Tunturibacter gelidoferens: one gene and its partner. The main gene of each other region encodes a partner of the protein of the gene in region 2 in a complex. Links are inferred from orthologs where the notes say so. Each region holds a gene or a part of one and is shown on either strand. Other genes may lie near its edges.

The links.
Region 1: the proteins of rpsG (region 2) and tig are in contact, whole or in part, in a crystal structure (PDB 3GTY), measured with the Thermotoga maritima proteins. The link is inferred for Tunturibacter gelidoferens from one-to-one orthologs. Residues at the interface, in WP_004081843.1 of Thermotoga maritima: Lys34, Lys52, Lys55, Glu59, Arg62, Gln63, Glu66, Asn67, Lys69, Val71, Arg95, Ala109, Lys110, Lys111, Gly112, Arg113, Pro114, Glu117, Glu121, Ile124, Ala125, Tyr127, Asn128, Asn129, Thr130, Gly131, Lys135, Asp139, Arg142, Met143; in WP_004081061.1 of Thermotoga maritima: Glu122, Val124, Val129, Leu130, Tyr133, Glu188, Gly259, Ile262, Tyr263, Glu266, Ser270, Glu273, Gln274, Glu277, Arg308, Gln311, Ile312, Ser315, Tyr316, Glu325, Arg329, Arg336, Leu363, Phe366, Trp367, Arg373, Leu377, Arg381, Leu384, Glu387.

The regions. Positions count from the first base shown.
Region 1 is NZ_CP132938.1:3,955,421-3,970,834, reverse strand. What follows is about bases 3,976-6,891. They hold tig (trigger factor), read right to left. Parts: upstream 6,187-6,891; coding sequence 4,765-6,186; downstream 3,976-4,764. Other genes in these bases: RBB81_RS17305 (aldose 1-epimerase), read right to left, coding at 6,387-6,891; clpP (ATP-dependent Clp endopeptidase proteolytic subunit ClpP), read right to left, coding at 4,129-4,719. In the rest of the region: lon (endopeptidase La), read right to left, coding at 13-2,439; ATP-dependent Clp protease ATP-binding subunit ClpX, read right to left, coding at 2,677-3,963; more of RBB81_RS17305, read right to left, coding at 6,892-7,718; RBB81_RS17300 (uracil-DNA glycosylase family protein), read left to right, coding at 7,819-8,535; RBB81_RS17295 (YtxH domain-containing protein), read left to right, coding at 8,829-9,125; RBB81_RS17290 (ATP-dependent Clp protease ATP-binding subunit), read right to left, coding at 9,559-12,027; RBB81_RS17285 (ABC transporter ATP-binding protein), read right to left, coding at 12,528-13,346; RBB81_RS17280 (carboxymuconolactone decarboxylase family protein), read right to left, coding at 13,448-13,930; RBB81_RS17275 (FtsX-like permease family protein), read right to left, coding at 13,923-15,212; RBB81_RS17270 (trimeric intracellular cation channel family protein), read right to left, coding at 15,345-15,414. UniProt on the Bacillus subtilis protein: Involved in protein export. Acts as a chaperone by maintaining the newly synthesized protein in an open conformation. Functions as a peptidyl-prolyl cis-trans isomerase.
Region 2 is NZ_CP132938.1:5,409,653-5,425,020, forward strand. What follows is about bases 7,049-9,918. They hold rpsG (30S ribosomal protein S7), read right to left. Parts: upstream 8,784-9,918; coding sequence 8,313-8,783; downstream 7,049-8,312. Other genes in these bases: fusA (elongation factor G), read right to left, coding at 7,049-8,226; rpsL (30S ribosomal protein S12), read right to left, coding at 8,910-9,296. Also shown: rpsC (30S ribosomal protein S3), read right to left, coding at 1-506; rplV (50S ribosomal protein L22), read right to left, coding at 584-1,105; rpsS (30S ribosomal protein S19), read right to left, coding at 1,195-1,482; rplB (50S ribosomal protein L2), read right to left, coding at 1,605-2,429; RBB81_RS23270 (50S ribosomal protein L23), read right to left, coding at 2,511-2,804; rplD (50S ribosomal protein L4), read right to left, coding at 2,804-3,502; rplC (50S ribosomal protein L3), read right to left, coding at 3,590-4,330; rpsJ (30S ribosomal protein S10), read right to left, coding at 4,427-4,744; tuf (elongation factor Tu), read right to left, coding at 4,873-6,060; more of fusA, read right to left, coding at 6,127-7,048; RBB81_RS23310 (S9 family peptidase), read left to right, coding at 9,942-12,092; RBB81_RS23315 (hypothetical protein), read left to right, coding at 12,312-14,756; transcription antitermination factor NusB, read right to left, coding at 14,961-15,368.

The DNA of each region.
Region 1 (15,414 bases), 1.5 Mb from region 2 along the record:
AACGCTCGTCTTTTACTGATGCGCCGCAGGTTGCGGAATTTCGATCCCAGCCGCAGGTATTACGCTCGCTAGCGCCTCCGGGGTCTCTTCCTGCAACTCCGGCAGATTGCCTTCGAGAGCCAGCTTCAGCACCTGGTCCATCTCCTCGACAAAGTGCAGCTTCATGCTGGTCTTCAGCAGCTCCGGCAGATCCGCCATATCCTTGCGGTTCTCCTCAGGCAGAATCGCCTCAAAGATACCTGCGCGATGCGCCGCCAGCAGCTTCTCCTTCAGACCGCCGATCGGAAGCACCTTGCCCCGCAGTGTGATCTCACCTGTCATGGCAATATCGCGCCGTACCTTGATCTTCGTAAGCGCACTCGCCAGCCCGGTCGCCAACGTAATGCCAGCCGACGGACCATCCTTCGGAATCGCTCCCTCCGGCACGTGAACATGAATATCGACGTTCTTATAAAAGTCCTTCGCCAACCCAAGATGATGCGAGCGCGAGCGAATATAAGTCAGCGCAGCCTGAGCCGACTCCTGCATCACATCGCCGAGCTGCCCCGTCGCCGTCATCTTGCCCTTGCCGTCGAGCACCTGCACTTCGGTCTGCAGAATCGTTCCGCCCATCTCTGTCCACGCAAGGCCTGTCACCAGACCAACCTCGCTCTTCTCGTGCACCTGTGAATCGCGGAACTTCGCCACGCCAAGAATATCCCCGATGTTCTGCCCGGTGATCGTCTCCTTGTGCTCCGCGCCGTTCTTCACCACGCGCCGCGCCACCTTGCGGCACACATTACCGATCTCGCGCTCCAAATTCCTGACGCCGGCCTCTCGCGTGTATCCGCGAATGATCTGCCTCAGCGCATCGTCCTCGAAGACGATCTGCTCTTCCGTCAGGCCCGTGCCCTCTCTCTGCTTCTTCACCAGGTACTGTTTGGCGATCTCCAGCTTTTCGATCTCGGTGTAACCATGCAGCCGCAAGATCTCCATGCGGTCCTGCAGCGGCCCGGGAATCGTGTGCAGAACGTTCGCCGTGGCGACAAACAGAACCTGCGACAGATCGTACTCGACATCAAGGTAGTGATCCTGGAACGAAGTATTCTGCTCCGGATCCAGAACCTCAAGCAGCGCACTCGCCGGATCGCCACGGAAGTCCGAAGCCATCTTGTCGATCTCGTCCAGCATGAACACAGGATTCTTGGTCCCGGCCTTCTTCATCGATTGAATGATCTGCCCTGGCAGCGCGCCAATGTACGTCCGCCGATGCCCACGAATCTCCGCCTCGTCCCGAACCCCGCCCAGCGACATCCTCACGAACTTACGGCCCGTAGCCTTCGCGATCGACATCCCCAGAGAAGTCTTACCGACACCCGGAGGCCCAACAAAGCAGAGAATCGATCCCTTCGGATTCTTCACCAGCTGCCGAACCGCAAGGAACTCCAGAATCCGCTCCTTGATCTTCTCCAGCCCATAGTGATCTTCGTTCAAAATCTGTTCCGCATGCTCGATCGATCGAATCTCCTTCGACCGCTTCTTCCACGGCACAGCAAGCAGCCAGTCCAGGTAGTTCCGCGACACAGTCGATTCAGCCGACATCGGAGGCATCGCCTCAAGCTTCTTCAGCTCCTGCAGCGACTTCTCAAGAACATCCTTCGGCATTCCAGCGGCTTCAATCTTCTTCTTCAGCTCATCGAACTCGGACTTCTCTCCACGACCAAGCTCCTTCTGAATAGCCTTGATCTTCTCGTTGAGGTAGTACTCCTTCTGAGCCTTCTCCATCTGCCGCTTCACACGCGACTGAATGGTGCGATCCATATTCAGTTTCTCAATCGCCACATCCAGTACATCGGCAACCTTGGTCAGCCTGTTCTCCGGATCGAAGACCTCAAGCAGTTGCTGTTTCTCTTCAATCGAGAGCTGCAGGTTTGCCGCAATCGTATCGGCCAGCTTTGCAGGCTCATCCGCGCGCACACTCGCCGCCATCGTCTCGTAGTTCAACGACTGCTGCAGCTTCACATACTGCTCAAACAGCGAGTGGACCCGCTGCATCAGCTGCTCCACCTGTGGCGTCATCTCCAGATGTGTCTGACCGGTGCGCACGGTCGCGACAAAGAATCCATCGACGTCGTTGATCTCGGTAGCGTGTGCCCGCTCCACGCCTTCAACCAGCACTTTAATGTTTCCGTCCGGCATCTTCACGCTCTGAACGATATTGCCAATCGTTCCCGTTTCGTAGATATCGTCGGCGTTCGGCTCATCCATGGAAGCATCGTGCTGTGTAGCGAGAAAAATCTTGCGGTCACCCGAGAGAGCCTCTTCCAAAGCCCGAACGCTAGACTCACGTCCAACGACGAATGGCGTCATCATATGAGGAAAGATGACCATGTCACGAATGGGCATCATCGGAAGCTTGCGAACATCGCCGCTTAGCGCTTTTTTTGGTTGATTTGTCATCTCTCTCCAATTAGACGTTAAAACGCCGGAAATGATGCATCGGCGTTGCGGCTTCAGGTGATTGTAATTCCTCGGACCTCATAAAGGTATTCCACAAATACAACCGGCAGGGAATTGAAACATATTCAGCTTTTAAAACAGCAATCGCAACGACAATCGACGTCGTTGCGACCCACTGAACATCAAAGTAATCCCTGTTCCTCTCAAACAATCTGTACACCAGACCAGTACTTTTAACTAACCTGCCTTTTCCAGTAGCATCGGCAGCGTCAGGCTGTGTTTCTTCACCATCTCTGCCGTGATGGAAAGCTCCTTGACCTTCTTGTTGCCTGGAACGTAGTACATCAGATCCAGCATCAGCTCTTCCAGAATCATTCGCAGACCACGCGCTCCAACCTTCCGTTGCAGAGCCTCGCGAGCGATCTCCCGCGCAGCCTCGTCGGTGAAGATCACCTTCACCCCTTCGAAGTCGAAGAGCTTCGTGTACTGTTTCAAAATCGCATTGCGCGGCTTGGTCAGAATCTCTACCAGGGCCGCCTCATCCAGTTCGTCGAGGATTCCCAGCACCGGCAGCCGGCCAACAAACTCCGGAATCAGTCCATACTTTAACAGATCCTGCGGTTCAGCCTGACGAAGCAACTCAGCATCTCGCTGTGCCCGAATCGGAGTCACATCTCCGTCCTTCGCATCGGGATCAGCAATCGCCTTGAATCCAAGCGCCTTCTTGCCAATTCGTCGCCCGATCACCTTCTCCAGCCCGACAAAAGCCCCGCCGCAGATGAAGAGGATATTCGTCGTATCAACAGCAGTGAACTCCTGGTGTGGATGCTTTCGTCCACCCTGGGGTGGCACGTTGGCAACCGTACCCTCCAGCAGCTTCAACAGCGCCTGCTGGACGCCCTCACCCGAAACGTCACGCGTAATCGAAGGGTTCTCGTCCTTGCGTCCAATCTTGTCGATCTCGTCGATGTATATGATCCCGCTCTGCGCGCGCTGCACGTCGCCATCTGCAGCCTGTAGCAGCTTCAGGATGATGTTCTCAACGTCTTCGCCTACATACCCGGCCTCGGTTAGCGTCGTCGCATCCACAATCGCAAACGGCACATCCAACATCTTCGCCATCGTCTGAGCCAGCAGCGTCTTACCCGAACCGGTCGGTCCTACCAGCAGAATATTCGACTTCGCAAGCTCGACATCGTTGCCGCGCGTCTTGTTCATCTGAATCCGCTTGTAGTGGTTATAGACCGCCACCGCGAGTTTTTTCTTTGTCTGATCCTGCCCAATGACGTACTCATCCAGAAAGGCTTTTACTTCCTGCGGCTTAGGCAGGTGAGCCGGCGCAGCGCCTGGCTGCGTCTCGGTGCGATCATCTTCCAGGATCGAGTTGCAAACCGCCACGCACTCATCGCAGATATACGCCCGCGGATAGTCCGAGGGCGATGAGATCAACTTGGCAACGGCGTCCTGCGATTTATGGCAGAAAGAACAACGAAGAGATTCGTCTGAGCCCCGTGAAGTTTTCATAGATGCGACTACTCCTGAGTCGTACGCGTAACAAAGTCTTACTGTAAGTTTACACCCGATTCAACTTACAAAGCTTGCTCCGGGGTGCACAGCAGTACCCCGAAATAGTCATATACGCGAGAGCCCGAACCAGTGGCCCGGGCTCTCGCAACAGTACTGTGGTAACTAGGTTCGGGGCCGATCGATGATGTCATCGATGATCCCGTACTCCTTCGACTGCGCGGCCGTCATGATGAAGTCGCGCTCCACATCCCGCTCGATCCGCTCCAGCGTCTGGCCCGTGCTGGCGCTCATCAGCTTGTTCGTGATCTCGCGAATCCGCAAAATCTCCCGTGCATGGATGTCGATATCGGTAGCTTGTCCGCTCAATCCGCCCATCGAAGGCTGGTGGATCAGAATCCGCGAGTTCGGCAGAGCAAACCGCTTGCCCTTTTTGCCCGCCATCAAAAGAAACGCACCCATGCTCGCAGCCTGCCCGATGCAGAAGGTCACCACATCGTTCTTGATGTACTGCATCGTGTCGTAGATCGCCAGACCGGCCGTGATCGATCCGCCCGGCGAGTTGATGTAAAGCTGAATGTCCTTCTCCGGATCCTCACCGCTCAGAAACAGCATCTGCGCAATAATCACATTGGCGATGTTGTCATCGATCGGCGTGCCCAGAAAAATGATGTTGTCCCGCAGCAGACGGCTGTAAATGTCGTAGGCGCGTTCGCCCCGGCTCGTCTGCTCGATCACCATCGGTACTAGTCCCATAACACTCTCTTTCTTTCTGTCCGTTAGCAATCCGACAACTTCACTCTACGAAGCCAGCTTCTCGTAGAGCACGCTTCCAGTCTTCTCGCGCCGCATCTGCTCGCGAATCCGGTCCAGCCCGCCATCATTCGACAGCCTGTCACGAAGCGTCTCCAGCGGCTCACGCGACTGAATCGAGAGCAGCAGCAGTTCGCGCTCCAGATCCTCTTCGCTCAACGTGACACCCTCCACCTCGGCGATGCGATCGAGGATCATCGAAACCTTCACCTCGTTCACCGCCAGGTCGCGCTGCGAGGCACGCAACTGAACGAAGTCCAGCTTGCGCATATCCTCAACCTTCATGCCCTGTTGAGCCAGCGCACGCAGTCCGCGATCCAACCGAGCTTCGATCTGCTGCTGCACGAACGCCTCGGGAACAGGGAACTGGAACTTCTCCACGAACTCGCCGAGCATCTTGTCCTTTGCGGCATTCTCAAGCGCGTTCTTCTTGCGATCCGAAGCATGCTCGCGCAGCTTGGTCTCGAACTCTTCCCAGCTCTCGTAGTTGCCCAGCTGCTTGGCGAACTCCGCGTCGCGCTCCGGGAAGCTCTTGTGCTTGATGCCCTTCACGGTCACGTCATAGCTCACCGTCTGCCCTGCAAGCCGCCGCTCGCCGAAGTCCGCCGGATAGTCCACCTCGAATTTCAGCTCCTGCCCAGGCTTCGCTCCACGCAGCGCCTCGTTGAAGGCAGCCAGCGTATTTTTTCCGCCAATCTCGATCAGCACATCCTCGCCAGTAATCGGCTCGTTGCTCGTGACGCTCTGCACTCCGTCCTCGGTCACCGTCTGCGCCAGGTCTTTTACCTCGCCGCGGAACTGAATCTCCGCCCAGTCGCCATCTGCCAGCGGACGATCCTCTTCCACCGTCTCAACGGTCGCATGGCTGTCCAGCACGCGTGCCAACTCTGCGGCGTACTCGTCGTCGGTCAGCGCAGCCTCAGGCTTCGTCACCGAAACACTGTCATAGCCCGCAATGTCGATCTCCGGCGCAACCTCAAACGCAGCCTTGAACTTCAACGGCTGTCCATCGAAAAGCTGTAGGTCCAGCAACTGTGGCTCCGACACCGGACGCAGCTTCTGCTCGTCGATCGCCTTGCGGAAGCGCTCCGACACCAGGCTCTCCAGAACCTCCTGCCGAACTTCCTTCGCAAACTTCGAACGCACCAGAGTCTCCGGCACCTTACCCGCGCGGAAGCCGGGGATCCTCGCCAGCTTCTGGTACCGCTTCACCACGGTCTTGAAGCTCTTCGACACCTCATCCGCGCCAACCTCAACGTCAATCTCTCGGGTCAGTTCCGGATTCAGCGCGGGTGCATGCTGATGCGTGTGCTCGTGATCGTGATGGTCATGAGCGTGGTCATGCTGCTCATGATCATGCGTAATCGCTACTTCTGGCTGCAGCTCTGCAGTCTCATTGGTCTCTGTCATCTCAGTCGGGGTCAAATCCATGCCTTCCAAAGTGCGCCTGTGTATGCCGCGCCGTCGCCGTTACCCTGACGAGCGCGATCCACGCCTCTTATCTACTGTACGAGTCCCGGTACGAGGGGGTCAAACCACACATCGCCGTTCGCGCTGGTCCGGGTCTCCGTAAACCCCGCCCCACAACTGCAGACCGTAAAAATGCAGCACTAAAAGCGTTCCGGCGGCGCCGAGCCCAGGGCAAATATCTCCAGCCGTACCCTCCATTGCGTGGTCTGGTTCGGCTGCAGCACGACCATCCCCGTATCCTCAGCCTTAGCCCACTCATGTCCAAAGGGATCGTCGTAGTTGAACTGTGGTTCGATCGAAATATACGATCCGTCCAACGGAGCGTATACCCGCAAAGCCTTGATGGTAGGCGACGTTGCCGTGATCCGCAGTCCATAGCCGCTCTCCGGATCGCGCAGCTCCGCGACCGGGCCATCTGCCATCATGCCCCGCTTCAACTGCACAAAGCTGTCGTCGAGGTTTAGCGCACCCAACTGTGCCCCCTCCCGCCTGGTAAAGTCATACTCGGTTCCTGTCACCGGCAGCAGTCTTCCACTCAACTCCCCGCTGCGACGATCCTTCACCTCCGCGCGAAGGCCTTCCGGCAGACGCAGCAGCATCTGGCCGCGATGCCCGCTCAAAATCGCAAATCGCGGATGCCAGCCGATGCCGATCGGTTCCGCGGTATCGCCGACATTATGAGCGACGATCCTCATCTCGATCACCCTGCCGCTCAACTCGACAGTCGTCGTAATCTCCGTCTTCGACAGCCAGTGGCCGTCGAAATCCCCCGGCTTAAACGTCGCCCTGGCCTCCCCTCCATCCGGCATGATGTTCGTGCTCACCGAAGTAGAAGGCTCCTTCAACAGCAAGCCTCCAGCCGCCGCTGCCCCATCGAGCCCGTAGCTGTCCTTCACCCCGGTCGGCAGGTTCAAATGAACTCCGCGCCACACCGCGGTCAGTCCTCCGTCCGGTGTTCGCGTCCCATAGATCCGGCCTGCCCAGGGAGCTTCAATCGCCGCCCCCATCGCCAGGCTCTTTGTTCCCGCAGCATCCGCCCCACTGCCGCTCAACTGCTCCGCCGCACTCTCAAGAGGTGGCGAAGCAAGCAGATTCACCTCTCCCATCTTTGGAAGATAGGCCGAAATCTGCAACATATTCATGCCGCGTCCCGGTAGCAACGTGGCCGACAGAAACTCCGGCCCGTTCCCGCCTACCATCTGGGTACGCTGCAGTTTAATCACATCCTGCCCACCCGGCCGAAACACAACGTCCTGCTTTGGCTTCGCCCGCAGCTGCTTCTTCAGCATCGCAAACTGTCCCAGTCTGTGGGTCCGCCACCCAAATGCCAAACCCGCCAGCAGCAGCGCCAGAACCAGCACAGTCAGCAGGCCGGAACGCATCACCGCCACATGCCATATGCTCCTGCGACGCTTAGCGGCCCACTCCTTCAGGAGTGCCCAGTACATCCTGCTCAGTCTTGGATCTTCCAACTTCCCGCCTATTCCCGTCGTGATATACGAACATCATTCTACTCAGTTGTTGGACGCGCCCATCTACCCTACCGTCTCCCACCAACTATGATGAGAAAGAGTGACACCCGCCAACACACAAAGTACGTCTCCACTCCTGCAGCAGATTCGCGAAACCATCATCACCTGTGAGCGTTGCCCACGTCTTCGCGACTACTGCCGCGGCATCGGCGAGACCAAACGCCGCGCCTACCTCGACCAGACCTACTGGTCACGCCCTGTTCCCGGCTTCGGAGATCCTCGCGCTCGCATCCTCATCCTCGGCCTCGCCCCTGGCGCACATGGAGCCAACCGCACCGGCCGTCCCTTCACCGGCGACGGCTCCGGCGACTTCATGTATCCCGTCCTCCATGAGCTCGGCCTCGCCAGCAAACCTCGCGCCGTCACCCGCGACGACGGCCTCAAGCTTCGTCACGCCTGGATCGCCTCCGTCGTTCGCTGCGCCCCGCCCGGCGACAAGCCACTCCCTCAGGAGATTCGCAACTGCGGCACGCACCTCGCTCACGAGATCCAAGCCTTACCCCGCGTGCGCGTCGTCGTCTGTCTCGGAAAGATAGCCTTCGACGGCTACATGGCGTTTCTTCTGCAGACTGGCGCCATCACCCGCAAATCAGACTATCGCTTCTCTCACGGAGCCGAATACCTTCTCCCCAACGGTCTTCATCTGCTCGCCACCTACCACCCATCCCTGCGCAACACCAACACCGGCCGCCTCAATCGATTGATGTTCACACGCATCTTCCTGCGGGCAAGGGAACTGGCCGGACTCACCGTCTAGAGCTGGTTCTTCTCCCCAAAGACATCCAGGGCAAAGAAGGCTGGTCCCACGATCATTGCAAGGAAAACAAGCGCGATCAAAACGTCTTTCATCGTCCACCTCTTCCTCACTGTAGCCTGCACCTACCCACTTTTTTGCGGAGCATGCAAAGTCAGGGAACCACCTCGCCATTACCTCGAATGATTCCCTGTAACTGTCTCAAAACCTTCGCAATATCAAAAAACAACCAACCAATTGCTGCCCCGGCGAATCCTATCCTCTAGAGAAGCAAAATCTCGCACGAGGTACTTCGAATGAGTGCAAAGAATTACTGGTTTGCCTTCGGCATCGGCGTTAGCGCAGGAGCCGCAATCGCTCTTCTCTACGCTCCACAAACCGGAGTCAAAACTCGCAAGCAGCTCCGCAAAAGAGCGGAGGACGCAGGCGACTATCTGGAGGACGCAGGCAACTACCTCAAGGCTCAGGCCGAGCGCCTCAGCGACGAGGCTCAGAAGGCCATCAAACGCACCAAGGGACAGGTGGATTACGCCGTCGACAAGGCAGGCGATGTCGTCAACAGTGCTGTGAAGTCGGCACAATCTCTCGTTTAGTTTTTCATTGTCCCAATCTGCCTTCTCTGGAACGCGAACATCCCGGAACCTTCCGGGATGTTTCGCGTTAACCCATCCGAAGCCTGTCAAATCGCCAAAAGTTCACACCGCCAAGAACCCGTCATTCTGAGCGCAGCCAAGAACCTCTACATTTGCTTTTGCTGTTGCCTGTTCTTTCACCCACCCTCAAAAAAACATCGTCATTTCGACCGAAGCTGTTCACGGCCTCATCGTGAACAGCTCAGTGGATTGCGGCTACAACTTTCAATTGCAGCGAACCGATTCATGCTGCGGTATCCGTCAAGACCCCCGCATTTCGCCTTTGCTGTTGTCCGTTCTTCACTCACGCTATTTCAAGCTTCGGCAAGCTCCAAAAAATCAAACGCCCCGGCAGTCAGCCGAGGCGTTTGAAGTCGAATCCGTGCTAACCGCACTAAACGGTGGTCAGTTCAAGACCAGCCATCTTCTCTTCGCCATCAGCCGAGATAGGACGGTAGAACAATTTGTTGTTCTCCATGTAGACCTCGAGGAACGCCGGCCGCTCAACGATCCCGCCGCCAATCAACGCCTCCGACAGAGGATCCTCGACGAACCGCTGCAGTGCGCGACGCAGAGGCCGCGCCCCATAGCTCCGATCCGAAGCCGTCTTCTCGATGATCCACTTCTTCGCATCATCGGCCACAGAGATAGTGATCGCCTTGTGCACCAGGTTCACGTTCAACTGTTGCACCAGCAGCTCGAGAATCTGCATCAGGTCAGCATCCGACAGCGACGTGAAGATGATGATCTCGTCCAGACGGTTCAGGAACTCCGGGTTGAAGGTCCGCTTCACCTCGCCCCGCACCAGCTCTTCCATCTTGTCGAGAACCATATCCTCCTTCTCGCTCTGGAAGCCCAGCCCCTGCCGCTTCTGCAGATGCTTCGCTCCAATATTCGACGTCATGATAACGATGCAGTTCTTGTAGTCGACCGTGTTGCCCAGACCATCTGTCAGCTGCCCGTCTTCAAACACCTGCAGCAGCAGATTGAACACATCCGGATGCGCCTTCTCGATCTCATCGAGCAGCACCACGCAGTACGGATTACGCTTCACGCGCTCCGTAAGCTGGCCGCCCTCTTCATACCCCACATATCCCGGAGGCGAACCGATCAACTTGCTCACAGAGTGCTTCTCCATGAACTCCGACATATCGAAACGAATAAGCGCCTTCTCGCTGCCGAACAGGAATTGCGCCAGCGTCCGCGCCATCTCCGTCTTACCCACGCCCGTAGGTCCAAGGAACAGGAAGCTTCCAATCGGTCGGGCAGGATTCTTCAACCCCGCACGCGATCGCCGAATAGCCCGCGCCAGCGCCGAGATCGCCTTATCCTGCGAGATCACGCGCTTGTGCAGCTCCTCCTCGACCCGCAGCAACCGCTGCGTCTCCTCTTCCTTCAGTGACGTAATCGGCACGCCCGTCCAGCGGCTCACCACATCCTCGATATCTCCCCGCGTCACAATCCCCGCCGAAGAATCGTCCAGGTGATACTTGTCGCGCAGCGCCCGCAGATTCTCCCGCTCCTTGCGCTCTTCATCCGAGTAGAACCGAGCCTTCTCGAACTCATGATTCGCAATCGCGTTCTCCATCCTGTGCACGATGAACTTGATCCGCTTCTGCACCTCGGTCAGCTCTTCAGGCATCGAGGTCTGCCGCAGCTTCACGCGAGCACCCGCCTCATCGATCAAATCAATCGCCTTATCCGGCAGGAACCGATCAGGAATATACCGGCTGGAGTGCGATACCGAGAACGTAATCGCATCGTCCGTATAGCTCACCGCATGGAACTTCTCGTACTTCTCCTTGATCCCCATGATGATCTTGATCGCGTCTTCTTCGTTCGGCGGTGGCACCTTCACCGCCTGAAAACGCCGCTCCAAAGACCGATCCTTCTCAATCGACTTCCGGTACTCCGCAGGAGTCGTCGCGCCGATGCACTGAATCTCGCCGCGAGACAGAGCAGGCTTGAGGATATTGGCAGCATCCAGGGACCCCTCCGCCGACCCAGCGCCAACCAGCGTATGCAACTCATCGATAAACACGATCGAGTTCTGATTCTCCATCAGCTCCTTCATGATCGTCTTCAGCCGTTCTTCAAATTGCCCGCGATACTTCGTTCCCGCAACGATCAGCGAAAGATCAAGCGCCAAGACCCGCTTATCGGCAAGGAAACTCGGCACCTCGCCATCGGCAATCTTCTGTGCAAGCCCTTCGACGATGGCCGTCTTACCCACACCAGGCTCCCCAATCAGCACCGGATTATTCTTCGTGCGACGGCAAAGAATCTGAATCACACGATCAACTTCACTATCGCGCCCAACCAGCGGATCCAGCTGCTGATCCATCGCCGACTGCGTCAGGTCTCGCGAAAACTCCGCCAGCATACTCTGCTCGCCACGCTGTCCCTTACTTCCGCTCGAAGAAGGCGTCTTCTCCTGCGTCGTCCGCTGCAGCTCTTCACGAATCGCCGGCAGACGCAACCCACGTTCCTGCAGAATCTCTGCCGCAAAGCACTTCTCCTCGCGCAGCAGTCCCAGCAGCAGATGCTCGGTCCCAATATGTTTATGCGAGAGCCGCTCTGCCTCCTCCGCCGCATACGCCAACACTCGCTTGCACTCATTCGAGAGCGGCAGATCGACCGAAGTCGACACCTTCTCCCGAATCGTCGTATGGCCTTCAATCTGTTTGCGTATCGACTCCACCGACGCGTGCGACCGCAAGAAGCGGTTCGTCAATGCCTTGTCCTCACGCAACAGACCAAGCAGCAGGTGCTCAGTCTCGATGTAAGGCGACCCAAACTGACTGGCCTCATAGCGAGCAAAAAAGATCACCCGCCGCGCCTTCTCCGTATAGCGTTCGAACATATATCCCCTTCAAGCCGGCCACCATCCAGCCCGAAGGCCGCATAGCGCCGTTGGTCCCAACAACCGTCTCCGTGCCGCTCGCTCCCAGAGACAAATCAGGCTACTTCAACCTGCGAAGCATCCATCCCACTACTTCTTAGTGTAGTCGTCCGTCCAAAATATTCGAAATCCCTCGAAAGTTATGCATAACTTAGCACTCTTTTAGACGCAACCTGTGCAAAACCAGCACCAAATTAGGTGCACTTTAGAAAACTTCCATTCCTTCTGTTGATTAGATGATTTCGAGAGCAGGGAAGGAGCAGTCTTGCCAAATCACTGAAGGATAGGAAGATCGGACGCTGTTCACTGTGGAGATCTCGGTCCTCTCGGAGGTTGCTTCCCAAAAAAACACTAAGTCGAATCAAAGCCGCCACAGCAAAGATACGAGTCAGCTTTGACAGATCGTGAACGCCCGAACGTAGCGGCTGAACCTTCGATCTCTCGATCCCGTTCCGTTCGAACTACATCTTCCCCGTTCGCGCGTCCACCAACCGACCCTCTCGCAGCTTCAGCACCCGATCGCATCGCTCGGCAAACTCCAGGTTATGCGTCACCAGCACACTCGTCAGCCCATGCGCCTCATGCAGCCGCTGAATCAAACTGAATACCGCCTCCGCCGTCTTCCCATCCAGATCCCCCGTCGGCTCATCCGCCAGCAGCAACCTCGGCTCGGTCACCAGTGCCCGCGCCAGGCTCACCCTCTGTTGCTCTCCTCCGCTCAACTCCCCCGAACGATGCTCCGCCCGATCCCCCAATCCCACCTCATTCAACCAGAACCGCGCCTTCTCCAACGCCTCGGCCCGTCTCATCCCGCGAGCCAGCAGCGGCATCGCAGCATTCTCCAGCGCAGAAAACTCCGGCAACAAGTAATGAAACTGCCAGACATACCCCACATCGCGATTGCGAAACTCCGCAGCCTGCTTCGGCGTAAACGAGCTCAGTCGGGCCTCCCCACACCACACCTCCCCAGCCGTCGGCGTATCCAGCGCCGCCAGCAAATGCAGCAGGGAACTCTTCCCCGCGCCGCTCTCCCCCACAATCGCGACCATCTCGCCCGCATGAACCTTCAGATCCAGCCCACGAAACAGCTCCAGCGCCGGCCGCGCCGAACCACTACTCGCCGAACCTCTGCTCGAAGACCCGCCACTCGAAGCAACCGCCGCATAGATCTTCGTCAGCCCAACCGCCCGCATCACCACCGTCCGCTCCCGCACCACCGGCAATGGCTCCAGCGTCCCCTCATTCTCAAACCGAACATCGCCATTCAGCGGATCGCTCAACCCTTCACCTCATCCATTCATTCCCAATAGAAGCGTCATCTCGACCGGAGTCGCGCGGCCTCATCGCGCGACGCAGTGGAGAGACCCCCGCATTTTGCCATTCAGCCACGTATCTCTCCACCGACGCCCTTCGCACTGCCGTGCCCCGAATGCGCCCCCAGCGAAATCGCAATCCGATTCCAGGCATTGATCGTCGTAATCACCAGCGTCAAATTCACTGTCTCGATCTCGCTGAAGTGCTCCCTCACCTCGTCATACACCGCATCCGGAGCATGTCCATCCTGAATATTCGTCACCGCTTCCGTCCAGGCCAGCGCCGCCCGCTCCCGCTTCGTGTAAGCCTCAGACCCGCGCCAATCACCAACCTCCGCAATCCGCTCCGCGGTCTCATTCGCCCTCTTCAGCTCCGCAGTATGCACACGAACGCAATACTCACATCCATTCGTCAACGAAGCCTTCAACCGCACCAACCCCATCAACGAAGCCTCCAGCCCCGTCTGAGTATTCAGGTAATGCTCCAGCTCTTGCATCCGCGCCAAACCCTCCGGCGCCAACTGCCCATACTTCAACCTTGGGTTACTCATATCGCAAAGCCTCCGCCGGCAACACCTTCGCCGCACTTCCACTCGGGTAAATCGTAGCAATCAGACTCACTCCCAAACTCACCGCCGCCACAATCACCGCATCCACAACCCGCGGCGCGAACGGCAGATAATCAATCGAATAAACCGCAGCATCCAGCCGGATAAACCGGTAGTGCCCACCCAGCCAACTCAATCCATATCCAAGAATCAACCCCAGCACCGTCCCAATCACCGAGATCAGCAACCCCTGCATCAAAAATATCCGCCTCACCTGATCCGCCCTCACCCCGAAGCTCATCAGCACTGCAATATCGCGCGTCTTCTCCATCACCATCATGGTCAGCGCAATCAGAATATTCAGCGCAGCCACACAAACAATCAGCGCCAGCACAATAAACGTCACCACCTGCTCCAGCTTCAGTGCGCGAAACAACTCACGATTCTGCTCCATCCAGTTCGTCGTCTGAAAGCCCTTGCCCGCCGCATCTTCTATCGCCCGACCCACGCGATCCGCGTGATACAGATCATCCACCTTGAAGCTGATCACCGAGATCAGATCCGGCTCACTAAAGAGCCTCTGCGCATCCATCAACCGCAGAAACGCATAGCTCGAGTCATACTGATAAAAACCCGACTTGAAGATCCCCACCAACTGAAACCGCTCATACTTCGGCACCAGCCCCAGCGGCGTCAACTCCCCTTGCGGACTCGTCACCAGCACACCATCCCCAACCTTTGCCCCCAGCGACTCCGCCATATCCTGTCCAATCACAATCGGCGGAATCTCCCGCGACACACCTCCTCCGCAATCATTCCGCGCACTCGTCCCGCTCCCGCAAGGAGCAGCCGCCACAGCCGGCTCCAACGCCGCAGCCGAGCCCTGCACCACACTCTGCAGCAGATCCCCGACCGTCTTCTCATCCGCCGGAATCACGCCCTTCACCAACCCACCACCACTCCTCGCCCCCTTCGAGATCAGCACCTGCCCATACAATCCCGGAGCAGCGGCCACCACATGCGGCACGCCGCGAAGCCGCGCCAGCAGCGGTCGCCAGTCCCGTATCCCATCGCCCGCCACCCTCATCAGGTCCACATGCGAGGTCGACCCCACCAGCCGCTCCTGCAGATCCCTGCGCATCCCATTGGTAATCGCCAGCGCGATAATCAGCGAAGCCACACCAGCAGCAACTCCAATCACTGAAATTGCCGTGATCACCCCCACCACAGCCTGCCGTCGCTTCGCCCGCAGATAACGCGCCGCAATAAAAAATTCAAATCGCATCGACTTCCAGCTTACTATCCGCCACAGCCGAGCAACGCGAGGCCCGACGCCTTTCACCCGCCTCAACAAGGTATACAAGTCACGAAGTGACCGCGCGCCGCGCAGGCGGCCCGTCCGGCAGGACAAGCAGCCTCAGTGCGCGATCACCTTAGGCAGATTCCAATGCCGCGACACCGCCACCATCCGCAACGCAAAGCAACAA
Region 2 (15,368 bases):
TGGAGATACCACTCGGAGCGGGCGATCTCGTTTCCGTTGAGACGACCGGAGACGCGGACCTTAATTCCCTTGCAGCCAAAGCGGAGCGCGGAGTCAACCGACTTGCGCATCGCGCGGCGGAAGCTGACGCGCTTCTCCAGCTGCAGCGCGATGTTCTCGGCAACCAGCTGAGCATCAAGCTCCGGCTTGTTGACCTCAAGAATGTCAATAAACACTTCGCGGCTGGTGCGCTTCTGAATGTCGGCCTTGAGCTTGTCGATTTCGGCGCCCTTGCGGCCGATGATGATGCCCGGACGCGCGGTGCGGATGATCAGGCGCAGCTTGTTGCCTGGGCGCTCGACCTCGACCGAGCTGACACCGGCTGCCTTCAACTTCTCGCGCAGCTCAGCCTTCAGCTTGACGTCTTCGACCAGCAGCTTGTCATAGCCGCGTTCCACGAACCAGCGTGACTTCCACGGCTTGTTGATGCCGAGGCGCAACCCATACGGATGGACTTTCTGTCCCATAGCTTCCCTTTACTCCGTGCCCTCTCCGGTTGAGCCGGTGGGCGGTAGTGCAAAACTTTAAGTTTACAAGAAACTGCTTACTTCGCGGCCTTTTTTGCTGCGGGCTTCTTGCCGGCTGCCTTCTTGGCTGCGGGCTTTGCCGCAGTCTTGCTGGCTATCTTCTTCGTGCTCTTCTTCTTGGCTGGAGCCGGAGTCGCATCAGCGGCTGCGCTGATCGCAGTGGCCGACTTCTTCTCCGCAACCGTGACGATGATGTGTGCGAGTCTGCGCTGGTAGCGGAACGCACGGCCCATTGGAGCAGGGCGGATGCGCTTCATACGCGGACCTTCGTTCGCAATTGCGGTACGGACGTAGAGGTTATCGACATCTACGTCGAGCCCCTGCTCCTGCGAGACGTAGGTCGCGTTCTGGATCGCCGAACGCAGAACCTTCTCGACCACTGGCGCCATGCGCTTGGTGCTGAAGTGAACGGTGTTGAGCGCCTGCTCGACGCGAAGTCCCTTGATCAGATCCAGGACAAGCTTCGCCTTCTGCGGGCTGGTGCGCTGAAACTTAGCTTCTGCGCGAAACTCTCTGATTTTTTCTGCTGCCTTAGCCATAATCTTCGTCCTTCAAAACTTCTGCTTCGCTGCCCGACATCCGTTGCCGCGGGCTCGCGGTCTTACCTAACTGCAACCGTCGGCCCGATTTATTTGGGCTTCGCGGAGGTCTCAGCGGCACGCGCGGAGTGGCCCTTGAAGGTGCGGGTGGCCGAAAACTCTCCGAGCTTGTGGCCCACCATGTTCTCCGTCACGTACACCGGAATGAACTTGCGGCCGTTGTGTACGGCAATGGTATGACCGACGAAGTCCGGGTGAATCGTAGACCGGCGCGACCAGGTGCGCAGTACTTTCTTGTCATTGACCTGGTTCATCCCCACAATCTTCTTCATGAGGTGATCGTCGATGAAAGGACCTTTTTTCGCTGAACGTGACATTTTGCTAAGCTCCGACTTTCTTGTTGCGATGCTGGATACGACGAATCTCTTGCTTGCGAGACTTGGTGTTGCCCTTTGCTGCGGAACCAAAAACTAACAACATTTACTGAAAAGCTGTTTCTTTACTTCGTACGACGCTTCACGATGAAGGTATCGGTCCGCTTGTTGTTGCGGGTCTTGTATCCGCGAGTCGGCTGACCCCAAGGAGTAACCGGGTGACGACCGCCAGAGGTCTTACCTTCACCACCACCGTGCGGGTGATCGACGGGATTCATCGAAACACCACGGTTGGAGGGGCGAATACCCTTCCAGCGATTGCGTCCAGCTTTACCGATCGTGACGTTCTCGTGGTCCGTGTTGCCAACCTGGCCAATGGTCGCCATGCACTCAACAAGAACCTTGCGGGTCTCGCCCGAAGGCAGCTTCAGAAGAGCGTAGTCGCCTTCTTTGGCGATCAGATTGACCTGGGCTCCGGCTGAACGAGCCATCTGTGCGCCCTTGCCCGGACGAAGCTCGATGTTATGCACAATCGTTCCGGTCGGGATGAACTTCAACGGCAGAGCGTTGCCAACGAGAATATCGGCCTCCGGGCCGCTCATGATCGACTGACCGACGGTGAGGCCGATCGGCTGAATGATGTAACGCTTCTCGCCGTCCGCGTAGTGGATCAGCGCGATGCGCGAGCTGCGGTTCGGATCATACTCAACCGTCGCCACCGTACCGGGGATCCCGAACTTGTCGCGCTTGAAGTCGATGAGGCGCAGCTTCTGCTTGTGACCGCCACCATGGTGACGCATCGTGAGACCGCCGTTGTTGTTGCGGCCGCCGGTGCGCTGCTTGACTCCGAGCAACGGCTTGTGCGGCTTGTCCGTCGTGATGTCATCGTTGACAAGCTTCGTCGCGAAGCGGAGTGATGGGGTAATCGGTCGAAATGATTTGATCGGCATCGTCTTTATTCCCTTGCCCGCGCTGCTAATCGCTTAGCGGCGCTTCGGTCCTGAATTCTGTTACTCGCGAAACAATCTCGCTTAGAGGCTGTTGAGGTACTCCGGCATCTTTTCGCCATCTTTCAAGCGAACGTAAGCCTTCTTCCAGTCGGGGCGGTAGCCGGCGAACTTACCCCGGCGGCGCTCCTTGCCCTCAACGGTCGCGGTGCGAACACCAGTGACTTTGACCTTGAAGAGTGTTTCAACAGCTTGCTTGACTTCGGTCTTGGTGGCCTTCAGGGCGACTTCGAACACCAGGGTGTTCTGTGTCTCCTTGACGGTCATGCCCTTCTCAGTAATGAGGGGGCGGCGAATGACGGTATAGAGAGTTGGCATTACGCAACCTCCTTCTGCGCGGCGGCTTTGCTGCGCTCATCTGTTGCCTTACTGCGCTTGGATACAAACTTCTTGAGAGTGTCCTGAAGAGCTTCGATGGCATCCTTCGAGAAGACAGCGTGCTCATAACGGAGCAGGTCGTAGGGATGAACCTCGGAGCTGAGAACCAGTTCCACACCCTGCAGATTGCGCGAGCCCAGGTAGAGCTTCTCGTCAAGCTTGCGGCTGCTCTCAACCAGCAGAGTCGTCTTGCCCGCTTCGAGCTTGTTCAGCGCGGTGCGGAAGAGCTTGGTCTTCGCCTCGGCAACTTCGAACGAGTCGACGATGGTGAATTTGCCGTCGTTGATCTTCGCGGAGATCGCAGAGCGGAGGGCACCCATCAGCTTCTTCTGCGGAAAGGCGTACTCGTAGCTACGTGGCTTCGGTCCATGAACCGTACCACCACCACGCCAGAGCGGAGTCCGAATCGAACCAACACGCGCACGGCCCGTTCCCTTTTGCTTCCAGAGCTTCTTACCTGCGCCCGATACCTGATTACGGTTCTTGGTTGCGGCGGTTCCCTGCCGAAGAGCGGCACGGTAGTGCTTCACCGACTCCCAGAGGAGGCCGTCGTTGATCTCTGCCGCGAAGACCTCGTCGACGAGTTCGAACTCTCCGACCTTCGCTCCAGCGAGATTTACTACATTGATGTTTGCCATCGTTCTTCTCTCTCTTTGCGCGCCATCGATGCGGCGAGCCATAACCTTGTTTGCGGCTTCATGCAGCAAGCCTTTTCAACCGACTACTTATTTCTTCTTGGACGGTGCAGCCTTCTTGGAAGCCTTCAAAGCGTCCTTCGTTGCTGCGCCCGCAAATCCACGACGCTCGCGCGGCGGAGCCTTTGCCTTCGAGATCAGCACGAAACCATCACGCGGGCCGGGTACTGCGCCTTCCACCAGCAGAAGGTTATCCTCAAGATCGATACCGCGAATACGCAGGTTGCGAACCGTGATCTGTGCGTGGCCCATGTGACCAGGCATACGCTGACCAGGAAAAACACGCGAGGGAAACGAAGAAGCACCGATCGAACCCTGCACTTGGAACATGTGGCCGTGCGACTTAGGACCGCCACCAAACCCGTGGCGACGAATGACGCCGGCAAAACCGCGACCCTTCGAAGTGCCAATGACGTCGACGAAGCGCTCGTCATTGAAAATGTCGACCAGGACGCGATCGCCAGCCTTGGCTGTAACCTTCTCTTCGCCTTCAACAGTCTTCACTGCTTCGAGCTCAACTTCCTTGATCATCCTGACCGGAGGAACGTTCGACTTTGCGAAGTGGCCAGTCATCGCCTTATTGATCTTCGAAGCCTTCACAAAGTCAACGTAGCCGATCTGCGCGGCTTCGTACCCGTCCTTCGCAAGCGTCTTTAACTGAGTGATCACGCATGGACCAGCCTTCAGAACGGTCACAGGGTGAATATCACCGCGCTCGTCGAAGATCTGCGTCATGCCGACTTTTTTTCCGAGAATTCCTACTACTGACATTGGAGCTTCCTTTCCTCATCATGCTGGACTCGAAGTTCAGCACTGCCGGGTTAATACTTCTAAAGCGAATCCTGAAACACTTCGCCGAAAAATTCTTTACTTCTGAACCGTCTTGATCTCTACATCGACGCCCGCGGGCAGATCAAGCTTCATCAGTGCGTCCACGGTCTGCTGGGTCGGCTCGAGGATGTCGATCAGCCGCTTGTGCGTGCGGATCTCGAAAGCCTCGCGTGACTTCTTGTCGACGTGGGGCGAGCGAAGAACGCAGTACTTGTTCTTCATCGTCGGCAGCGGAATCGGACCCGCAACCTGGGCTCCGGTACGCTTGGCCGTCTCGACGATCTCACCGGTCGACGTGTCCAGCACGCGGTAGTCATATGCCTTCAAACGAATTCTGATTCTTTGTCCAGCCATTTTGGGTCTCTTTCACGCTACTCAAAGATCGTTTGGAGTAACTGCCGGCCATGAACTTCTGCACGAACCGGCAGCCCTCGATTTTCAAAACAGCAACAACCAAAAAACTTCTCTGTGGTGCACTTTCTTTACTTGATGATCTCGCTGATGGTGCCGGCTCCGACGGTGCGTCCGCCTTCGCGGATGGCGAAGCGCAGACCCTTCTCCATCGCGACTGGCGTATGCAGCGTGATCTCCAGCTGGATGTTGTCGCCGGGCATGCACATCTCGGTGCCCGCAGGCAGCTTCGCCGAACCCGTCACGTCGGTCGTGCGGAAGTAGAACTGGGGACGGTAGCCGTTGAAGAACGGAGTGTGACGTCCGCCCTCTTCCTTCGACAACACGTAGACCTCGCCCTTGAAGTCGGTGTGGGGCTTGATCGAACCGGGCTTGGCCAAAACCATCCCGCGCTCCACATCTTCCTTCGCAATACCGCGCAGCAGAAGACCCGCATTATCACCAGCCAGACCCTCGTCCAGCTGCTTCTTGAACATCTCGACGCCGGTGCAGACCGTCTGGCGGGTCTCGCGGAAGCCGACGATCTCGCAGGCCTCGCCAACCTTCACCTTGCCGCGCTCGATACGGCCCGTCACCACGGTGCCACGGCCCGAGATCGAGAAGATGTCTTCGATCGGCATCAGGAACGGCTGGTCGACCGCACGCTCAGGCTGCGGAATGTACTTGTCCACCGCCGCCATCAGCTCGTCGATCTTGGCCTCCCACTGGGCTTCGCCGTTGAGCGCGCCCAAGGCAGAACCGCGAATGATCGGAGTGTCGTCGCCAGGGTAGTCATACTTCGACAACAGCTCGCGAACTTCCATCTCCACCAGCTCGATCAGCTCTTCGTCCTCAACCGCATCGCACTTGTTCAGGAAGACAACGATGAAGGGAACGCCAACCTGACGCGCCAGCAGCACGTGCTCCTTGGTCTGGGGCATCGGGCCGTCGGTCGCAGCCACCACCAGGATCGCGCCGTCCATCTGCGCCGCTCCCGTGATCATGTTCTTGATGTAGTCCGCGTGACCCGGGCAGTCGACGTGCGCATAGTGCCGGTTCGGGGTCTCGTACTCGACGTGCGAGGTCGCAATCGTGATACCACGCTCGCGCTCCTCAGGAGCATTATCAATCGTGTCGAACGAACGAAATTTGTTGTTCGGGTTGTGCTTGGACAACACCTTCGTAATCGCCGCCGTCAGCGTCGTCTTGCCATGATCGATGTGCCCGATCGTCCCGATGTTTACGTGCGGCTTTGACCGGTCAAACTTTTCCTTGCCCATGACTGCTCTCCGTGTTTCCTGTGTTTCGTTGACTTCTAAAGTCCTGCGAAGACTAACGCCTCGCGATTACTTTGCGTTTGCTTCTTTGCCCTGCACCTTGGCAATGATCTCTTCCGAGACCGAGCGAGGCGCTTCTTCGTACTGCTTGAACTGCATCGAGTAGTTCGCGCGACCCTGCGTGGATGACCGCATGTGAGTGGCATAACCAAACATCGTGCTCAGCGGAACCGTGGCCTTGATCGCCTGCGTGCCACCGACCATCTCCATACCTTCGATACGACCGCGACGGCTATTGAGATCGCCGATGATCGTGCCCATGTACTCCTCAGGAACAGTCACTTCGACAGACATCACCGGCTCCAGCAGGACTGGCTTGGCCTTGCGGGCAGCTTCCTTGAAGGCCATCGATCCGGCGATCTTGAACGCCATTTCGTTCGAGTCGACATCGTGATAGCTGCCGTCGTAGAGAGAAACCTTGACGTCCACCATCTCGTAGCCAGCCAGAATGCCACGCTGCATCGCGTCCTGAATTCCCTGATCGATCGGCTTGACGTACTCCTTCGGAATAGCGCCACCCTTCGTATCGTTGGTGAACTCATAACCCTTACCCGGCTCGTTGGGCGAGATACGGATCTTGCAATGACCGTAGTTACCCGAACCGCCGGTCTGACGGATGTACTTACCTTCAGCATCGGAGTTCGCACGGATGGTCTCGCGGTAGTTCACCTGGGGCTTACCAACGTTGGCTTCGACCTTGTACTCACGCATCATGCGGTCGACGATGATCTCAAGGTGCAACTCGCCCATGCCGGCGATGATGGTCTGGCCCGAGTCAATATCGGTGCGAACGCGGAAGGTAGGATCTTCCTGCGCCAGCTTGGCAAGAGCCATACCCATCTTCTCCTGGTCGGCCTTGGTCTTCGGCTCTACAGCCACCTCGATAACCGGCGCCGGGAAGTCGATCGACTCAAGCACAATAGGATGCTTGTCCGTGCAGATGGTATCGCCCGTGACGAGATTCTTCAGACCAACCGCAGCGCAGATATCGCCTGCGAGGATCTCGGTAATCTCTTCACGCTTGTTGGCGTGCATCTTCAGCAGGCGGCCAATACGCTCCGTCTTGCCAGTACGCGGATTCAGCACCGAGTCGCCAGTCTTCAACTGACCCGAGTAGACACGGATGAAGATGAGCTGACCAACAAACGGATCCGTCATGATCTTGAAGCCAAGTGCCGAAAACGGCTCGGCATCATCAGCCTTGCGGATAACCTCTTCTTCCATGTTGTCGGGGTTGTGGCCGATCATGGGAGGAATATCGAGCGGGCTGGGCAGGTAGTCGACAACTGCATCAAGCAGCGTCTGAACACCCTTGTTCTTGAAGGACGAACCGCAGAGCACCGGAAAGATGTTCATCGCGATGGTCGCCTTACGAATGCCGGCCTTGAGCTGAGCCTCGCTGGGCTCCTGCCCCTCAAGATAGAGATGCATGATCTCGTCGTCAGAATCAGAGACAGCTTCGATCAGCGAAGCTCGTGCAGCCTTAGCCTTCTCGAGCAGATCGGCGGGAATCTCTTCCACCGAATACTCGGCGCCCATGGTCTCATCGTGCCAGTAAATAGCCTTCATCGTAACGAGATCGACGACACCAAGAAACTTCGCCTCGGCACCAATCTGAATATTGATCGGCACTGCGCGCGCGCCCAAACGATCAACAATCGTCGAGGTCGCATAGACGGCGTCCGCGCCGGCCTTGTCCATCTTGTTGATGAAGCAGATCCGGGGAACCTTGTACTTGTCAGCCTGACGCCACACAGTCTCAGACTGTGGCTGCACACCGGCAACCGCGTCAAAGCAGGCGACCGCACCGTCAAGGACGCGCAGCGAACGCTCCACCTCAGCCGTGAAGTCCACGTGGCCCGGGGTGTCGATGATGTTGATCCGGATATTCTTCCAGGTGCAGGTCGTCGCAGCGGAGGTAATCGTAATGCCGCGCTCCTGCTCCTGCTCCATCCAGTCCATGGTCGCAGTTCCCTCGTGCACTTCTCCGATACGGTGCGTGATGCCCGTATAGAAGAGAATGCGCTCGGTCGTCGTCGTCTTGCCGGCGTCGATGTGCGCCATGATTCCGATGTTCCGGCAACGATTCAGAGGTGTAGTGCGTGCCACGATCTATCTCTCATCTGCGAGCATCTGCTCGCGGTAATAACTGCGTTCAACCTAAAATCCAAAAATGACGCTGCTGGAGAAGCGAATTACCAGCGGTAGTGTGCGAAAGCCTTATTGGCTTCGGCCATACGGTGAACGTCTTCCTTCTTCTTCATTGCGGCGCCACGGCCGTTAGCCGCATCGAGCAGCTCAGCAGTCAGCTTCTCAACCATGCCCTTCTCGCCGCGTGCCCGACCGTAAGTCACCAGCCAGCGGATCGCGAGCGAAGTACGACGCTCCGGCAGAACTTCGATCGGAACCTGGTAGTTCGCACCACCAACACGGCGGCTCTTGACCTCGAGAAGCGGCTTGCAGTTCTCGATCGCCTTCTTGAACAGCTTGAGGGCTTCGTCGCCACCCTTCTGCTCAAGGTTGGTCATGGCGGTGTAGAAGATGCCCTGCGCGGTTGACTTCTTGCCACCCCACATCATCGAGTTGACAAACTTCGTGACCAGGGTCGAGTTATAGACCGGGTCTGCAGCAACTTCACGCTTAGCGATGTAACCTTTTCTCGGCATTGCTCTCTTCTCGTCTTCCTTCAGGACCGTAGAACTCTCAAGCCCTGAACCTGATTTATGCAGCCTGCCAAATCCATCTGGCCAGCCGGGGTTGATCTAAAAACTCCAAACTACTTTAACCGCAAACTACTTCGCGGCAGCAGCCTTCGGACGTTTCGCGCCGTACTTCGAGCGGCTTTGCTTCCGGTTGGCCACGCCGACCGAGTCGAGCGTGCCGCGAACCACGTGGTACCGAACGCCCGGCAGATCCTTTACACGGCCGCCGCGGATCAGCACAATCGAGTGCTCCTGCAGATTGTGACCGATGCCCGGGATATAGGTCGTAACCTCAATACCGTTGGTGAGGCGAACACGCGCAACCTTGCGGAGAGCCGAATTCGGCTTCTTCGGGGTCTGGGTGTAAACGCGGGTGCAGACGCCACGGCGCTGGGGCGAACCCTGAAGCGCGGGGCTGGCGGTCTTATAACGAGTGGGCGTGCGGCCCTGCTTGACGAGCTGATGGAACGTAGGCACTAGAACTCCTTGTTAATGCGCGCGAAACATTACAACCAAACTTATGTGAGACGCGCAGGTAGGATTGAACTCCGCCTCTTGCAGTACATACGCCGTACACGCAAAAAAGTGAGAACGCTGAAGCGTCTCTGACGAAGATCTTCCCTGCTGCGTCTGTAAACCGGTACAACAAACCAGACGTAAACAGTCGACGGTGGTCGAGCGTCTTTCCCTCAATTTCAAGGATGAGCCGACTCCGTTTCGCTGTCCCGGCCCGCATAGCCCATCCAGGGTGGAGGGTGTCGCAGGCACGATTGCGATAGGCCGCAGACGAACGACATTCAGATCCAATGAATCTAGCGAAACACAGATCGGGAATGTCCTGCGGTGAATCTCTTGTATCCAGTATAACGCAATCGTTCTCAACCCGTCTTGCGACAGGAGGCGAACCTAAGATCACGTGGGTTTTTCTCCACCCATCCGTGCGTCGAGCTTCCCCTACGACACGGTCCGGATACTCGCGGAACCTTCTTACAATAGCAATTCGACCGCAAAACGTCAAACTTTTCGTCGATTTTCCCATCAAAAATCGGAGATTGCACAAGCCGGGATGCGGTCGCCGCCTCTATGACAAAGAGGCCACCCCCTCCATGCTAGGCTTTTCGCATGGCTTTGGTAGATCTTCGCAGGTGCTCGCTCTCTTTTGGTTTCATCGCCTTTACCGTTCTATCGACATTTGGAACCACCATCGCAGCGAGAGCAGAGGCCGACAAGACCTCCTCAATCCCCAAAGATCCCCGGATTGGTTCGCTCATTGAGACGCTTGGCCAGACTAAAAACCCCACCTCCGTAGCCATCTCGCCCGACGGAACCACCGTAGCCTGGTCGGTCCGGACCCACGAAGGCAGTCAGATTCAATTGTCAGACGTTGCGAATCCTGATGCCGCCAAGGAAAAGATCGTCACCACCGGCTCAGGAGCGACCAACTGCAGCAGCTCCGATCCGAAGTGGTCGCCTGACGGAGAAGCCCTCGCCTTCATCTCCGACTGCACCGCAAAGACTGATCAGCCGGGACAAGAACAGGTCTTTCTCTGGTCGAAAACCTCAGGCGAATCCAAGCAACTCACGCACCTCAAAGGCGGACTGGACTCCCTCGCCTGGTCACCAGACGGAAAGTCGATCGCTTTCCTCTTCGTCGAAAATGCCACACGCAGCGCAGGTGCTCTAGCCGCCATGAAGCCATGGTCGGGCGTCATCGGCGAAGATTCGTTGGAAATTCAAGGAGTGTACGGAGTCGACATCTCGGCCGGAAAAGGTGCATGGCTTATTCCGGCTACACCGGATCAACATACATATGAATTTGCCTGGTCACCCGATTCGAAGCAGATTGCTTTCGTTGCCGCGAGCGCACTTGGCGAAAACAACTGGTGGGTGGCAAAGCTCTTCGCAACAAAGGTGGATCAGATCCTTCATGGAGAAGCTGCGGGCTCAAAAAGCGCAAATGCCTGCGTTTATATTGAAAACCGGTGTTATTACCAAGCGCGGATGGTCCTTGATCCAAGGAGTGTCTCAGGTCCTCTCCACAACCTACAGATCGCCGTCCCCCGCTGGTCCCCAAACGGCACACAGATCGCCTTCATCGGCGGCATCATGAGCGACCAGGGATCCACCGGCGGCGATCTCTACCTGATCCCCTCCGCCGGAGGCGAACCGAAGGACCTCACCCCAGGCCGCGCCGCATCCATCGCCTACTTCGGCTGGGCTGGCCCCGAACTCATCGCCCTCGCCGAACACGTAGGCGGCAACAGCCACCTCACCGCCCTCGATCTCGCCACTGGCAGAGACATCCCGCAGGCCAGCGTCACCTTCCCAGAAACCATCGGTGCCGGCGGCCTGGCAATGAGCGTCTCCCTCTCCCACGAGCACACCATCGCGCTGATTCGCAGCTCCTTCGACCGCGCCCCCGAGGTATGGGCCGGTTCCCTCCACGACCTCAAGCAGATCACCCACCTTAACGACGGCCTCAAGCCCTCATGGGGCAAGACTGAGAACATCGAATGGACCAATGACGGCTTCAAGGTCCAGGGATGGCTCCTCTACCCCGCCAACTATGACCCCACAAAAAAATATCCCCTCCTGGTCAGCGTCCACGGCGGCCCCTCCGCCGCCGTCACCCCGCGCTGGCCCGGCGTCGGTTACGGCGGTGTTCCATTTTCCGCACTCGGATACTTCGTCTTCATGCCCAACCCGCGCGGCAGCTACGGACAAGGCGAGAAGTTCACCCAGGCCAACATCAAGGACTTCGGCTACGGCGATCTCCACGACATCCTCGCCGGCATGGACGTCCTCGAAAAACGGTTCCCCATCGACAAGAACCGTGAAGGCCTCACCGGCTGGAGCTACGGCGGCTTCATGACTATGTTCGGAGTCACCCAGACAACGCGCTTCAAGGCCGCGGTCGCCGGAGCAGGCATCAGCGACTGGAAGAGCTACTACGGCGAAAACTCCATCGACCAGTGGATGGTGCCATTCTTCGGCAAGACCGTCTACGACGATGCCGACGTCTACGCCAAGAGCTCCGCAATCGAATACATCAAGAAAGTAAAGACTCCAACCCTGGTCGTCGTCGGCGATCGCGACGGCGAGTGCCCCGCTCCGCAGAGCTTTGAGTTCTGGCATGCTCTCCGCGCCGAAGGCGTAAAGACGCAGTTGGTGATATACCCGAACGAGGGGCATGCGTTCCACGACCCCGCGCATCGCAGAGATGTTCTCGAGCGGGCTCTCAACTGGTTCGAGACAGAGATGCCCGCGAAATAGAGATAAGCCTTCAGGTCTCGCCCCGTCGGCGATTTTTCACGAAAGGGAGCGATCTTCTCACGATGCGAATGATTGGTTGGATCGTCCAACCAACGTTCGAACACTAATATGCCCGGAAGATTTGCTTCCGGTCTGTGCAGCTTTTACACTATGGGTTCAGCTATTCAGCGGTTGCGGTGTGACCGTTCAGCTTGAGTTCTGGTTGGACGGGGAGGTTCAATGCGTCGGTTTGCCACGTTAGTCTTTCTTCTGCTTTTCACGATTCCTTTCGGTGTCTCTATCTCGGGTTGTTCCAAGAAAACAGCCACAGTCTTCTGCAACGGCGGAGACACCGGACCTGCCGTAGGTCAGGTGTCGAACATCGCGCTACAACCCAAGATCTTCGGCGTATCGCTGAACTTTGCTCAGATTGGGCAGGTCACCACACCGACCGCCATCGACTGCAAGGGCACAGCCGTGACCGTGTCCAGCTACACCTATGCCACCTTCCTGCCCAATGGCCAGCCGGACATGACCATCGCCGATGTCCAGCCGACAACCGGTCGTCTCTGCGCAGGCACTTGGAACAGGAACACCGGCGGCGGCATCGCCGACTTCACCACCTGCAACCCCACCAACAAATCCGGCACAGTCTACGTCGTAGCAAACGGTGGCGGCGTCAGCAGCAACCCACTCCCGATCTTCGTCCATCCCGTCGTTACCAACGTGACCCTCGGGGCGCTATCGACCGACTGCGTCAACGATCCGGCAACCAATTGCAGCCCTGCGGCCTTCGTTACCCAGACCACGACCTGCGCGCAAACCACCAATGGCAATGGGTGCTGCACCGTCCCGGTCACACCCACAGTGAACGCAGTCGCCGCAACAGGTTGTGTCTCTCAGTCCGTGACCAGCCAGCTAGCAGCCAGAGTATTGGCCGGAAACGGCGCGAATATCAGCTGCCAGGTCGGTCATCTCTCCTACGCCCCGCAGATTGCTTCCATCGTGACCATCGACCAGAACGGTGTCGCCACCGCGCAGCAGCCAGGATCGACCGTCATCACCGCAAACATCTCAAACGCCGGAAGCTCTGCTGGCTTCTTCTCCACCTGCCCGCCAGTGTCGATCAACCTCACCGCCACCAACGGCACAAGCAACTCAACCAGCGTGACCGTAAATCCCAACAATGTTCAACCAATCAACTACGTGGCAGTGGATAAGAACCAGACAGTCCTCACCGGGTTGACTCTCAACTTCGAATCTACAACTCCGACCACCATACCCGCCGCTTCAGCGGCCTCGGTCACCCCGATCTTTCCCGGCGCCGCTGCCATCACCGCGGTCTGCCAACCACCCACCTGCAACCCGTCCCCGTTCAACCAGATTGGCCTCTTCGGCAACGGAAAAGCAATCACCTCGAATCCCGTGCTCGTTACAGCCCCCGGCACCAATAGCACCAATCTGTATATCGCGAGCACAAACTCGTTTTATCTCGTGCCCGTGGACTTCACTCAGACTCAGCTAGGCAGCCCGGTTCGCCTGCCCTATCAGCCCAACTCCATGGTCATCAGCAACGACGGATCCACCATCTACATGGGAAGCTCCTTTGAGCTCATGACCTTCAGCGCGACGTCTAACAGCATCAGCGCCCAGGACACGACCGTACCCGGCATCGTGCTCGCAGTCTCGCCCGATGGCACAACGCTGGTCCTCACCGATCCAATCCGCCAGTTTGTCTACCTCTACAGCACCAAGGGCAGCATTCTGACGCAGTACGGCGGCGTTGGCACCCACGCCGTCTTCTCGCCAGACAGTACGACCGTCTACATCACTCTCGGCGATTACAACTCTTCGACCGGCGTCACGACTCCGAACAATACATTGCTGGTTCACTCCGCCTTCACAGGCTGGTATCCGACGACGTCGTCTCAACCGACCACTGACGTGGCCATCGGTGTGCCAAGCGTTGGAGCCTTCTTTGGCGGCAATCCGACCACAGCCCGCTCCTATTGCCCCGTGACCACCACAATAGGCGTCCCTCCGACAACCTCTTCCACCACGACCAACCTCTTTTATCCGGATGCCGGAGTGCTCGGGCCGCAGACCGATCGAATTGCCACCACCAACGACGGCCTCCACGTTTTGGGAGCAACCGTCACCCCAACACCGACCTTGACTGATCTCGCAATCGGAACCCCAGCCAGCGGTAGTACTGCCGCTGCACCAGGCCTTCCCGTTGGCCAATGCCCGGCCGCCGATACCCCCGCGCAGAAGTTCCCCACCACCACCGCATTCACAGGTGCGCTCCCCGGTGTAACGGCCTCAGCAATCACCGGCGTCTTCCCAACCTCGGACTCGAAGATCGCCTTCGTGACCTATCAGGGCAGCGGAGCGGTTGTGCCGACCTACACGCCACAAGCCACCGGTGCCGGAACTCTGGGCAGCATCCCCCTGTCGACTGCGCTGGGAACCCCCGTCGCACCGGTCGCCGGCGTGGTGAGTGCAGACAACCTGACCTTCTTCGTAGGCACCTCGGGAGACAACGCCGTCCACCTCATCACCAAACAAACCGACGGCACCTACAAGGACACAACAACCCCTATCGCGCCGAAACTACCCGACGTGAACGGGAACATCGTCGCTCCTAATCTGCTGGTACAGAAGCCACGTAAGGCCACATCCTAGAATCGGTCCTGCCGGACGAGCGCCCTGCGCGGACAGCGGTCACTTCGTGACTTGTGAAAGCTTCGCGAGGTGCTCCCGCTGGTCGCAGGCTAAATTCCGTGCCGACCAGCGGGAGGATCTAAAGATTAGTCGAGCCAAGACCGGTATACACGTCACGAAGTGACCGCCCCGCGCGCAGCGGGCCCGTCCGGCAGGACAACCGCCCTACGCCAACCGCTTCTTCAGCAGATCCCGCGCAATCGCATCCAGAACGCCATTAAGAAAGTGAATCGACTCCGGCGCAGCATATCGCCGTCCAATCTCCAGCGTCTCGTTGATGATGATCGCAGCAGGTGTATTCGGAAAGCCCAGCATCTCCGCCACCGAAGCCCGCAGCAGATTTCGATCTACCACCGGCATCCGCTCCAGCCGCCAGTTCTGCGCATGCTCTTCAATCAGCTTGTCGATCTCTTCATCGCGAGTCGTCGCAATGCGATAAAGATCCTCGGCAAACCCACGCGTCTCGGCATCGACATCTTCGACCGAAGCCCAAAAAAGCTTCTGAACCTCCGCGGGAGACTGTTTGCCCAGGTCTCCCTGAAACAACATCTGCATCGTGAGTTCGCGCGACTT